Regions from separate parts of the Nitratireductor aquibiodomus genome, predicted to be linked through region 1. Evidence: riboswitches for the same ligand, from Rfam matches in the RefSeq annotation. Region 1 holds a riboswitch; the other holds the start of a gene.

Region 1 (5,767 bases):
GCTCCAGATCGAAGCGGGCAAGCTCCGGGTCGATGAGATCGTTGGCGATGCCCTTTGCCACGAAGTCGGGGAAGTAACGCGCGTAGCGCTCCGACATCTCCGCCTGCGTGGCCTGCTCCGGCCTTTCGGACACGAAGGTCAGAGCCTCGCGGCGCAGTTTGTCGAGCAGCAGACGCGCCGAAACGAACGCGTAATCGGGCTCCTGCTCGACCAGCGTGCGGGAGGCAAGAATGGGAGCCAGAGACAGTTCGTCCTGACGGATGCCATCGTAGAGATTGCGCTTCGTCTCGCTCAGGATCGGCTCGGCCGAAACGGATTCGAGACCGGCGCAGGCTTCATGAACGATTTCCGCAAGGCGGGCCTCATCCAGCGCAACCAGCGTGCCATCGTCCCGCGTCATTTGCAGGGTGGATTGCGGTGCTTCGGCATCGACGGTTTCGGCGGCCCGTTCGCGGGCGCGTTCCTCACGGTAGAGCACATAGGCACGGGCAACACGGTGATGCTCGCCGCGCATAAGGGCGAGTTCCACCTGGTCCTGAATTTCCTCGATGTGGAACAGGCGGTCGGCATCGGCCCGGCGCGTCAGCGCGGACACAACCTGTTCGGCAAGCTCTTCGACAATATCGTGGACACGGCGCGAACCGGCGGCGGTGGACCCTTCGACCGCCAGAAACGCCTTGGTCAGCGCAATTGTGATCTTGGCCGGATCGAACGGCGTCACCCCGCCATTGCGGCGGATGACACGATAGCCCGGCTCGGACGAACCGGCTTCGCTCTTTCTGGTGGATGGCGGAACCGCGACGGTTCCATTGGTGTTCTTTACTTCAGTCGCCGGCATCTAGACCCCCGTGGCGGTTGGACAGGGGCGCGGAGACATGCGGCGCGACGGGGTTTCCCATGGCGACACACGCACCACCGGGACACCCCGCCCGTGGACGTTTATCTCGTCATGGCAGGTCTCCTGGCTTGCAGGTCGTCACCGCTGTTCGGCCTTCCCAGCACACATTGGGCGCCAGTGACACAAAACGAAAGCGGCTCGCTGCTTACAGTTGCGGGGGCAGCGCCGGACTTGCCCAAAAGGCGCACCGGCTTCCCTTTTCACTCCCGATCCAAACAAGAATCGAAAGAACCTTGACCCCTACAGTTGGTATCCATAGGGGCCACGAAGTCAACATATTGTTTCGGTGGAAAGCTGAAGCAAACTTTTGGACAATGCGCAAAGCCGCTTTGGCCTTGGCTCTAAAGCGCGTCGCGATCTTTCAGATTCGCTCTGCGCGCTTTAGGTTCTTGATTTGACGCATGTCTTTGTTCCGAAACCGGTGCCCACTTTCGGGAGACATGCGTTAAAGCGCGCGCATGACCTTTTCCAGCACGAGAAAAATGCGTTTATCATCGCATTGGGCGGCATTGAAACGCAGGAAACCACGGGCCGAACCGGAAAGGCTGAACGCGTTTCCCGGCGCAAGCACCACATCATGTTCCAGCGCATGACGGGCAATCGCCGACGCATCCAGCCCATCAGGCAGACGACACCACAGGAACATGCCCGCGCGGGGCTCGATCCAGGGCTCGATGCCCAGCATCTTCAAACGATGGCCGACCGTCTCGCGCGACGCGGAAAGCCGCTGGCGTACCGTCTCCATATGCCTGCGGTAGCTGCCATCACCCAGAAGCGCCAGCACCAGCTCCGCCGCCATGGACGGCCCGCCGAAGCATGTGGCGATCCGCAAATCGGTCAGCCCGTCGATCCAGCCCCGCGGCGCTGCAACGAAACCGCACCGCATCGAGGCGGAAAGCGACTTGGAGAAACTGCCGATATAGACCACGCGCGCAAAACCGTCGAAGGCGGCAAGGCGCGGTGCCGGCTCGACCTCGAAATCCGCGAAAATGTCGTCCTCGACAATGGTCAGGTCGGCCTTTTCGGCAAGCAGCAAAAGCCGATGGGCAACCGCCGGCGAAAGCACCGCTCCGGTCGGGTTGTGAAGCGCGGAATTGGTTATGTAGAGACGCGGCGAATGCCGGTCCAGCGCTTCGGCGAACCGCGCGACATCAGGCCCCGACGGTGTGTAGGGCACGCCGACGATCTTCACCTGATGCGCGCGCAACAGCGCATGGAAATTGAAATAGCAGGGATCGTCCACCAGCACCGTGTCGCCCGGCTTCAGAAGGAAGCGGCAAAGAAGATCAATGGCCTGCGTGCCGGAATCGGTGAGCATCACCTGACCGGGAGAAGCCTCTATGCCATGGCCCGCCATACGGCGCGCAAGCAGCGTGCGCAGCGATGGCGATCCAAGCGGCTCGCCATAATCGGCTAGCACCGCCGCATCGGCGCGCGACAGGCGACGCAGCGCGCGGCGCATGGCCTCGACCGGCATCCATGACGCGGGCAACCAGCCACAACCGGGCATCGCCATGCGCGAACCGGAGGCCAACGCCTGCCGCGAGATCCAGAGCGGGTCGACCTCACGGTCGAGCGCCGGTCCGATCTCCGCCAGCGCCAGCGGCGCAAGCGGCGCGGTGACGAAGAACCCGGCCCCCGGCCGCGAGCGGATCACGCCTTCGGCGGCAAGCCGGTCATAGGCCTCGACCACGGTGGATTTCGAAACACCCATGGAGCGCGCGCAGCTGCGGATCGACGGCAGCTTCGCCCCTGGCGTGAGCGTGCGATTGGCGATGCGTCCGCGAATGGCGGACATGACGCCTTCAAGGCGTGTTTCATCGGCATTGCGTGTGGATGTCAGCATCGCTGTACTGTCCGTTCGACCATTACAGTTTATCAAAATTGTACTGCATCGTCTCTGGCGACGCCATGCCCCCTGCCCCACACAGGCAGGAGAAAAGGAGCATGGCATGAACAAGACAATGATCGGATGGGCGAGCAGCTGGGCGAGCGGCCTACTGGGTGTGATCATCTTCAGCGGATCGCTGCCGGCGACACGGGTGGCGGTGCTGGGTTTCGATCCGCTGTTTCTGACCGTGGCGCGCGCATCGATTGCCGGGGTTCTGGGCGGGCTTCTTCTGCTGGCGTTTCGGGAAAACCTGCCCAAACGGAGCGAGCTGAAAGGGCTGTTCATCGTCGCCATCGGCGTGGTGGTGGGTTTTCCCCTTCTGACGGCGCTGGCGCTCGAGCACATCACCTCGGCGCACTCCATCGTGTTCATCGGTCTTCTGCCGCTTGCGACCGCCATTTTCGGCGTTGTGCGCGGCGGCGAGCGCCCGCGCCCGGCATTCTGGCTGTTTTCGGTGATGGGGAGCGCGCTTGTCGTGGGCTATGCGGCAAGCCAGGGCATGACCGCTTCCCCGAAGGGCGACCTCTTGATGCTTGCGGCCATCATCGTGTGCGGGCTCGGCTATGCGGAAGGCGCATCGCTTTCACGGCGAATGGGCGGCTGGCAGGTGATCTCATGGGCGCTGATTCTGTCGCTCCCGCTCATGCTGCCGTTGGCGCTCTACACCCTGCCGGCAGGGTTTGAGACCGTGGATACGGGGGCATGGCTGGGATTTGGCTATGTGTCCGTCTTCAGCATGCTGATCGGCTTCGTCTTCTGGTATCGAGGGCTGGCGCTGGGCGGCACGGCGACGGTTGGCCAATTGCAGCTTTTGCAGCCCTTTTTCGGCTTCGCGCTGGCGGCGATGCTGCTGCACGAACCCGTGACGGCCGGCATGATGGCGGTCACCGCCGCCATCATTCTGTGCGTGGCAGGGGCCAGATTTTCCGCCGGGCGCTCAGGCGCGCCGGCGACAGTTGGTCAAGACCTCAGGCGAAGCTCGACGTCTTGAGGAACTCGGCAAGCCGTTCGGTCTGCGGCTTCAGGAACATCACCTTCGGATCACCCTCCTCACCGATCACACCCTGGTTCATGAAGATGACGCGGGAGGAAACCTCGAAGGCAAAGCGCATTTCGTGGGTGACAAGGAGCATGCTCATGCCATCGGCAGCCAGATCCTTGATCACCTGCAGCACTTCGCCCACCAGTTCGGGATCAAGCGCAGACGTGACCTCGTCGAAGAGCATGAGGCGCGGGTTCATGGCGATGGCGCGGGCGATGGCCACACGCTGCTGCTGGCCGCCGGACAGCTGACCGGGGTAGTGATCCGCACGCTGCCCGAGACCGACGCGGTCGAGCCATTTTTCCGCGACGCTGCGCGCCTCGTCGCGCGCCATCTTCTTCACCTTGATCAGGCCGAGCATGACATTGGAAGCAGCCGTCATGTGCGGGAAGAGGTTGAACTGCTGGAAGGCCATGCCCGTCAGCGCGCGCTGGCGGGCGATTTCCTTCTCGCTCTTGCGGACGCGCACGCCGTTGCGCTCTTCATAGCCGATGGGTTCGCCATCGATGAGGATGCGGCCACCCTGAAAATCCTCCAGCATGTTGATGCAGCGCAGCATGGTTGTCTTGCCGGAGCCCGACGAACCGATGATCGAGATCACCTCGCCCTGCTGCATGGTGCAGTCGACGCCCTTGAGCACCTCCACCGAACCGTAGCGCTTGCGCAGGGCCTGAATTTCAAGAAGGTTCTTCGTCATGTCGGGTACTCTCAGGATGGAACAGACACCTTGCGCTCGACATATTTGCCGAAGCGCTCGATGGCGTAATTGATGGCGAAGTAGAGAAGGCCGGCCAGGAAATAGAACTCCAGGCTCATGAAATTGCGGGAGATGATCTCCTGCGTGCGGAGCAGAAGCTCGGCCACGCCGATGACGGACAGAAGCGTGGACGCCTTGACCATCTCCGCAGCCGTGTTCACCCAGGTGGGCAGCATCTGGCGCAGCGCCTGCGGCCACAGAACCGATGTGAAGGTCTGGCGGAAGGTGAGGCCGATGGCCTTGGCCGCTTCTGTCTGCCCGGCCGGAATGGCCTGCAGCGCACCGCGCACGATTTCCCCCACATGCGAGGAGCAGAAGACCGCCAGTGCAAACACACCCGCCTGAAACGCATTCAGCTCAATGCCGATCGTGGACAGGATGTAGAAGCTGGCGAGCACCAGAACGAGCACGGGCGTGCCACGGATGAAATCCGTGTAGGCGCGGACGACGAAGCGCAGCGGCCTGTTTCCATAGGTCAGCGCAAGCCCGACCAGAACGCCCAGCACGGAGCCCAGGGCGATGGCGAGAAGCGAGATTGAAACGGTCAGGCCAAGACCGCGCAGGAGAACGAAACGGGCAAGCCAGACCTGATCGAGAAATGCAAAAAACTCGTTCATCGGCTCACCTCGAAATCACGAGACGACGCTCGACCATGCGCATAAGCGCGGCCAGCACCGTGCATGTAGCGACATAGAGACAGGACGCGACGATCCAGGTCTCGACCACACGGAAGGTTTCGACATTGATCTTGCGCGCCTCAAAGGTGAGTTCCGGCACGGCGATGGCTGCGGCCAGAGACGTGTCCTTGAAAAGCGAGATCAGCGTGGAAGAGAGCGACGGCAGCACGTTTCTGAACATCAGCGGTATGACGATGGAGGTGCGGATCTGCATCGGCGTCAGACCGATGGCGAGGCCCGCCTCCTTCAGACCGTTGGGGATGGACAGAAGGCCCGCGCGAAACACCTCCGCCAGATAGGCGCCGGAATAGATGGCGAGCGTTGCCACAAAACTCTCGATCTTGCCCAGACGGACACCCATCTGCGGCAGCGCGAAATAGGAAAACAGGATCAGAACGAGAATCGGTAGATTGCGGATCACCGTGACGTAAAGCGCTGCCGGACGGCGCGCCCAGCCGCTTTTGGAGATGAGGCCAAAGGCCGTTACCAGGCCGATGACGGC
Region 2 (5,767 bases), 630 kb from region 1:
GGCACGCGTGAAGAAGGAAATGGAGAGGTTTTCGATTTCGAGGATCGGCTTACCGCTCTTCTGGCCGCGTGTGATGCTGATGGCTTCGTTCATGGCGTCGCTCTCAGTGTTCATCTCAATCCTTCAGTGACTGCTCACGCAGCGCATCGGCAAGCAGGTTCAGCCCGAGCACGAAGGACATGAGGGCAAAAACGGGCGGCAGCGCCGGGTGCACATAGGCCCTGAGCAGCCGGCTCGATTCCTTGATGCCGGTACCCCAGTCCGGGCTTTCGGGCGCAAGACCGAGGCCAAAATAGCCGAGCGTTCCAAGAAGGATGGTCGTGTAGCCAATTCGCAGGCACACATCGACAATGAGCGGACCGCGCGCGTTGGGCAGCACTTCCCACAGCATGATGTACCAGGGCGTCTCGCCACGCGTCTGGGCTGCTGCCACATAGTCCCTTGTCTTGATGTCCATCACCAGTCCGCGAACGATGCGGAAAACGCCCGGGGACGAGGCAAAGACCACGGCCACGAAAATGTTGAGCTGATTGGAGCTGATCGAGATGATGCCGAGCGGATCGGCATCGAACACGAGGCCCAGATAGGCCCAGCCGCCAACCAGCAATGTCACGGCAAGCTGTATGGCCAGAAGCTGCGGACGGCTGCGAAAGCGCGTCCAGAATAGCGTCACGAAGAACACGATCGGGAAGATGAAGAAGACGCCCGCCATCCATTGCGGAATTGGCGTCTCTCGGATGCCCGGCGTCACCAGAAGATAGAAGAGCAGGATAACGGGAAAGGCGAGGACCAGATTGGCGAGGAACGACAGAAAACTGTCGATCCGCCCGCCATAATAACCCGCCGGCAGGCCGAGCGTGGTGCCCACCATGAGGGCGAAGAGCGTCGCCGCAGGCGCGATGATCAGCACGATCTGGCTGCCATAGACCATGCGCGAAAAAACATCGCGTGCCAGCCTGTCACCGCCGAAGAGAAAAGCCTGCCCGCTTTCCGGTTCGATGGCGCCGGGCAGGACATTCTTCATAATCGGGAACTGCGCCAGTGGGTCAAACGGAGCGACCGTTGCGGCGAAAAGCGCCGTGAACAGCCAGAAAAAGCAGATCAGAACACCGGCGACGCCGACGCCCGTCTCAAAGAGCTGACCGTAGAGGCCGAGGCGTTCACGAAAACGCAGGCTGAAGAACAGAATGACCGCCAGCGCGATCCACACCGGCCAGAAGCGCGCCAGCACGCCGAAGATGATGCCGAAGGTACCAAGGGTTTCTACCTGCATCGCGCGTCCTCCTTACTGCACGCGAATGCGCGGGTTAAGATAGGCATAGCCCACATCCGAAATAAGCTGCGTGGACAGGACGACGAAGACCGACACCAGAGAACAGCCTAAAAGCAGATCGATGTCGTTGTTGCTGGCCGCCTCCACCAGCGTGAAGCCAAAACCCTGATAGCGGAACATCACTTCGACGATGACGACACCCGTCAGAAGCCAGGGGAACTGCAGCATGATGACCGTGAAGGGCGCGATCAGCGCATTGCGCAGCGCGTGCTTGATCACCACGGCGCGAAAGCCCAGCCCCTTGAGGCGGGCGGTGCGGATATATTGCTGCGTCATCACCTCCACCATGGAGGCCCGTGTCATGCGCGCGATATAGCCGATGCCGTAAATCGCCATCGTCATCACCGGCAGGGTGAAATTGTAGAAGGAGATGCCCTGCCGCGTGGCTGTCGCGGCCGAGCCGTTCAGCCAGCCGAGCCATGAGGCGAAGATGACCGCAAAGATCACGCCGGACACATATTCCGGTGTTGCCGTGGTGGCGATCGAGGCGACGGAAAGCGTTCGGTCCGTTCGCGTACCCTCCCGCATCCCCGCAAGAACGCCGATCAGAAGTGCGACGGGAACCATCACCACCATGACCCAGAACATCAGGATGCCGGTGGCGCCTAGCGCCGGAAAGAGCTTTTCGGCCACAGGCACCTTGAACTTGGTCGAACAGCCAAAGTCGCCCTGAAGTATGCCGCCGTAATAGGGTTCCGCCGGTTCGTCGCAATAGGAAAACCGCGGTGAAGCCACCCCGGTTTCCGGATCGATATTCGGCTGTTTCTGCACGACGCCAAGCCACTGGCCATAACGCACGAAGAAATTCTGGCGATAGCCATTTTTCTGCAGCCAGCTCTCGAGTTGCTCCGCCGAGGAGCGCATGTCGAGCTGGCTGATCGCGAGCTTTTTGAGGTTCGGCTCCAGATTGACCAGAAAGAAAACGACAAGGGTCAGACACAGCATCGTCAATGCCATGACGCCCAGACGTCTCAGAATAAACCCAAGCACGGTTTCCCCTTCCCCCGTTGACGGAGGTTGTTATTGATTGCCTGCGCAAAAGGGGCCTTTCGGCCCCTTCAGGTTCTTGTCTCAGCCCTCGTCGAGCCAGACCTTTTCGAGATCGATCTCAAAGGTCTGGTGCATGCCGTGGTTTTTCACGGCCTCCACCGAGTGATTGTAGAGCTTGCGCCAGTAGGGCTGGAGAATGATGCCCGAACCCTGGATGATCTCCTCGATCTGCTTCATCACCTCGCGGCGATTGTCCGGATCCGGAATGGCCAGCGCCTCCTCGATCAGCTTGTCGAGCTCCGGATTGGAATAGGCGGATTCGTTCCACGCCTCGCCGGTGCGGTAAGCGAGCGCCACCACCTGGATGCCCAGCGGACGCATGTTCCAGTTGGTCATGGAGAAGGGATACTTTGTCCAGTCGTTCCAGAAGGTGGAGCCGGGCAGCACCGTGCGCTTCACCTTGAAGCCGGCCTCGCGCAACTGGGCGGCGATGGCGTCGCCCGTATTCTTGTGCCAGTCCTCGTCCACGGTGATGAGTTCGTGCTCATGGTCCATCTGGCCGGCTTCTTCCATGAGCGCCTTCGCCTCGTCCAGATTGCGCTCAAGCTTCGGCAGCTCTGCATATTCAGGATGGATCGGGCAGACATGGTGGTTCTCGGCCACCTCGCCGGCATTGTTGTAGCCAAGCGCCAGAACGGTCGTGTTGTCCACGGCGCGCTGCAGCGCGCGGCGCACCTTGTCGTCATCATAGGGCTTGTTGTTGACATTGGTGCGGGCCACGATCGTTGTGGCGGTTGTGACCTCTGACTTCACCAACCCGAGGGAATCGAGAATATCCACGAAATCGGCAGTGGTCTCGTAATTCGCGTGGATTTCTCCGGATTCAAACGCGCTGACGGTCGCGGACGGATCCGTGCCGTAGTCGATGAACTCGATGCCATCGAGATAGGCTTCGCCGCCCCACCATTTGCCGTCGGCCCGCTTCTTCAGCTCCACCCGGTTGCCGACCTCGTAGGACACGAGCTCAAAGGGACCGGTGCCGATGGGATTGGCAACAAAATCGCGGCCCGTCTCGTCAAAGCTCGGATGAACGATAAGGGCCGGATAGTCCGACATGCCGGGAATGATCGAAATATCAGGCGCCGACAGGTTAAGCTTCACCGTCATGTCGTCGACCTTTTCGATCGCGCCTTCGCGCGCCTTCTTGGTCTCCGGATCGACGAGCGAGGCCATACGGGCCGGCATGGAATTGCCTTCCACGGTCTGGTCGCACCAGCGGTTGAAATTGTAGATCACGTCATCTGCCGTGAAGGCATCGCCATTGTTCCAGGTCACGCCCGGGCGCACATGGAGAATGTATTCGGTCGCATCCTCGTTGACTTCCCAGCTTTCGATAAGCTTGCCCTCGAAGGTGAAATCGCGCGTGTACTTCACCAGCGGCTCAAGCGTCTGGCGCATGGCGTTTGCGATCTCCGACCAGTCGGCCGTGCGCGGGTCTTTCGGGTCCTTGATGAACATGGCGACACGCAGCGTGCCGCCCATTTTCGGCTCCTGCGCCATGGCCTGCCCGGGAGCGGCCAGGCCCAGCATTCCATAGGCTGCCGCCGTCGATGCGCCGAGTGCGCTTGCGAGCGCAAGAAACTCACGCCGGTCCATTCGGCCGGATCGTGCCTCATCCGCCATTTCGGCAACGCGGGCCGGCACCTTCTCGCCATTGCTCTTGAAAAACGTCATCGACGCACTCCCGTTATCTACCGTTTTCGGTTCTCGATTAGCATTTCCCATCCCGCCCCCGATGTCAAAATTCCCCAGGGTTCGGAAAGCGAATTCTGCAACTTTTTCGACAATTCCAATGACGGATTTGCGACAGTATTGCCGCAAAAACTACACGAAGAGCCGATTCTGCAACAAGAGCCACCTTACCCTCATGACAAGCACTGACCCGAAGCAGCACACTTGGCAGACCTGCGCGCACCTGCCGATTGACGCTGCCGGAGCCAGTTGCTAAGCGATTTCGGTTCGCTTGAGGTGCTCCGGCAGGTGTCCGCCCGCCGGAGGAAAAGGGAACACGGAACGGTCATTCTTCATGTGACCGCAGCCGTGGCTGCTCCCGCAACTGTGAGCGCTGAGGCTCCTCCAATGCCACTGGGCGCAAGGCCCGGGAAGGCGAGGCAGCCGACGAAGCGCGAGCCAGGAAACCTGCCTCAGGCCGTCACCGACCGGATGCGGGACGCTTCCGGGGCTGTGTTTCTCGCAGTGGTGGCGATTGTCATCGCTGGCGGGGGGATTGAAGTCAGGCGTCTGTCGCTCTCCAGCAAACCGGAAAAACTTGGTTCTGGAGCACACGCATGCGTTCAAATCGACACCGAAACTCTATCCTGTCCAGCACGACCGCGCTGATACTGGGCTTCTCCACGCTCACCGCGCAGGCTGAAGACTTCGAGCTCGACACACTGGTCATCACACCCAGCCGCACGCCAACAGAGGCTTCCAAAGTGGGCTCCACGGTGGAAGTGATCAGGCGCGAAGAGATCGAAGAGCAGTCTCTGCCGCTTGCGGTGGAATATCTTGACCTTCTGCCGGGTGTAAGCCTGTCATCGCCAGGGGGCGCGGGCGCGGAGGGCAGTCTGTCGATCCGCGGCGCGCCCCGCCGCTACGTGAAAACCCTCTACAACGGCATCGACATTTCCGACCCGACCAGCACCCAGGTGCAGACATCCTACCAATATCTCCTGTCCGGTGGGCTGCAGAACATCGAAGTCCTCAAGGGCTCACAGAGCACCCTCTACGGCTCCGACGCCATTGCGGGAGTGATAAGCCTGTCGACACTGGACGACGTCGAGCCCGGCATCACCCACATCCTTCACGGCGAAGGTGGCTCGCATGGCACGTTTGGTGGTTCCTACGGTTTCAGAGCTGGCAGCGAGCAGTCGAAACTCTCCATCAACGCCACGGGCTTCCGCACCGACGGCATTTCGGCCGCAGCCTCCGGCACCGAGCGCGACGGCTACGAGAACATCACGTTCGATGCAAACGCCGAACATGCGTTCTCCGAAGTCTTCTCCGTCTTCGGGTCGGCGCTTTATATCGACGCAGAGGCCGAGTTCGACAATCAGGGTTTCGGCACTCTTCTGCCGAGTGACAATCCAACGGCCACCAACCACAGCAGACAACGCGCAGGCCGCGCCGGTTTCAATCTCGACCTCATGGACGGCCGCTTCCGCAACACGGTCTCCGTACAGGCCTTTGACCTCGAACGGTCGATTACCGGCACGGGCTTCGATGGAAGCTATAATGCTCGCCGCTACAAGGCCGACTATCAGGGCGCTTTTGACGTCAATGAATGGCTGGTCGTTCAGGGCGGCGCAGATTACGAACGCCAGAACGCGGTCTTTCCTGCCGGCCTGTTCAATCCCGAGATTGATTCCAGTTTCTGGATTGCCG

The links. A riboswitch is a leader RNA that binds a small molecule or an ion and turns the genes downstream of it on or off. The one in region 1 is predicted to bind cobalamin.
Region 2: it holds a riboswitch for cobalamin, as region 1 does, so the genes downstream of both, BLW55_RS04830 (TonB-dependent receptor plug domain-containing protein) here and BLW55_RS07865 (ribonucleoside-diphosphate reductase subunit alpha) in region 1, are expected to answer to the same signal.

The regions. Positions count from the first base shown of each region.
Region 1 is NZ_FNSL01000001.1:1,647,673-1,653,439, forward strand. It holds gene BLW55_RS07865 (ribonucleoside-diphosphate reductase subunit alpha) at 1-838, opposite strand, end outside; cobalamin riboswitch at 935-1,149, opposite strand; gene BLW55_RS07870 (aminotransferase-like domain-containing protein) at 1,344-2,744, opposite strand; gene BLW55_RS07875 (DMT family transporter) at 2,851-3,780, shown strand; gene BLW55_RS07880 (amino acid ABC transporter ATP-binding protein) at 3,758-4,528, opposite strand; gene BLW55_RS07885 (amino acid ABC transporter permease) at 4,540-5,205, opposite strand; gene BLW55_RS07890 (amino acid ABC transporter permease) at 5,210-5,767, opposite strand, start outside.
Region 2 is NZ_FNSL01000001.1:1,015,135-1,020,901, forward strand. It holds gene BLW55_RS04810 (dipeptide ABC transporter ATP-binding protein) at 1-93, opposite strand, end outside; gene BLW55_RS04815 (ABC transporter permease) at 116-1,273, opposite strand; gene BLW55_RS04820 (ABC transporter permease) at 1,286-2,323, opposite strand; gene BLW55_RS04825 (ABC transporter substrate-binding protein) at 2,405-4,057, opposite strand; cobalamin riboswitch at 4,333-4,544, shown strand; gene BLW55_RS04830 (TonB-dependent receptor plug domain-containing protein) at 4,672-5,767, shown strand, end outside.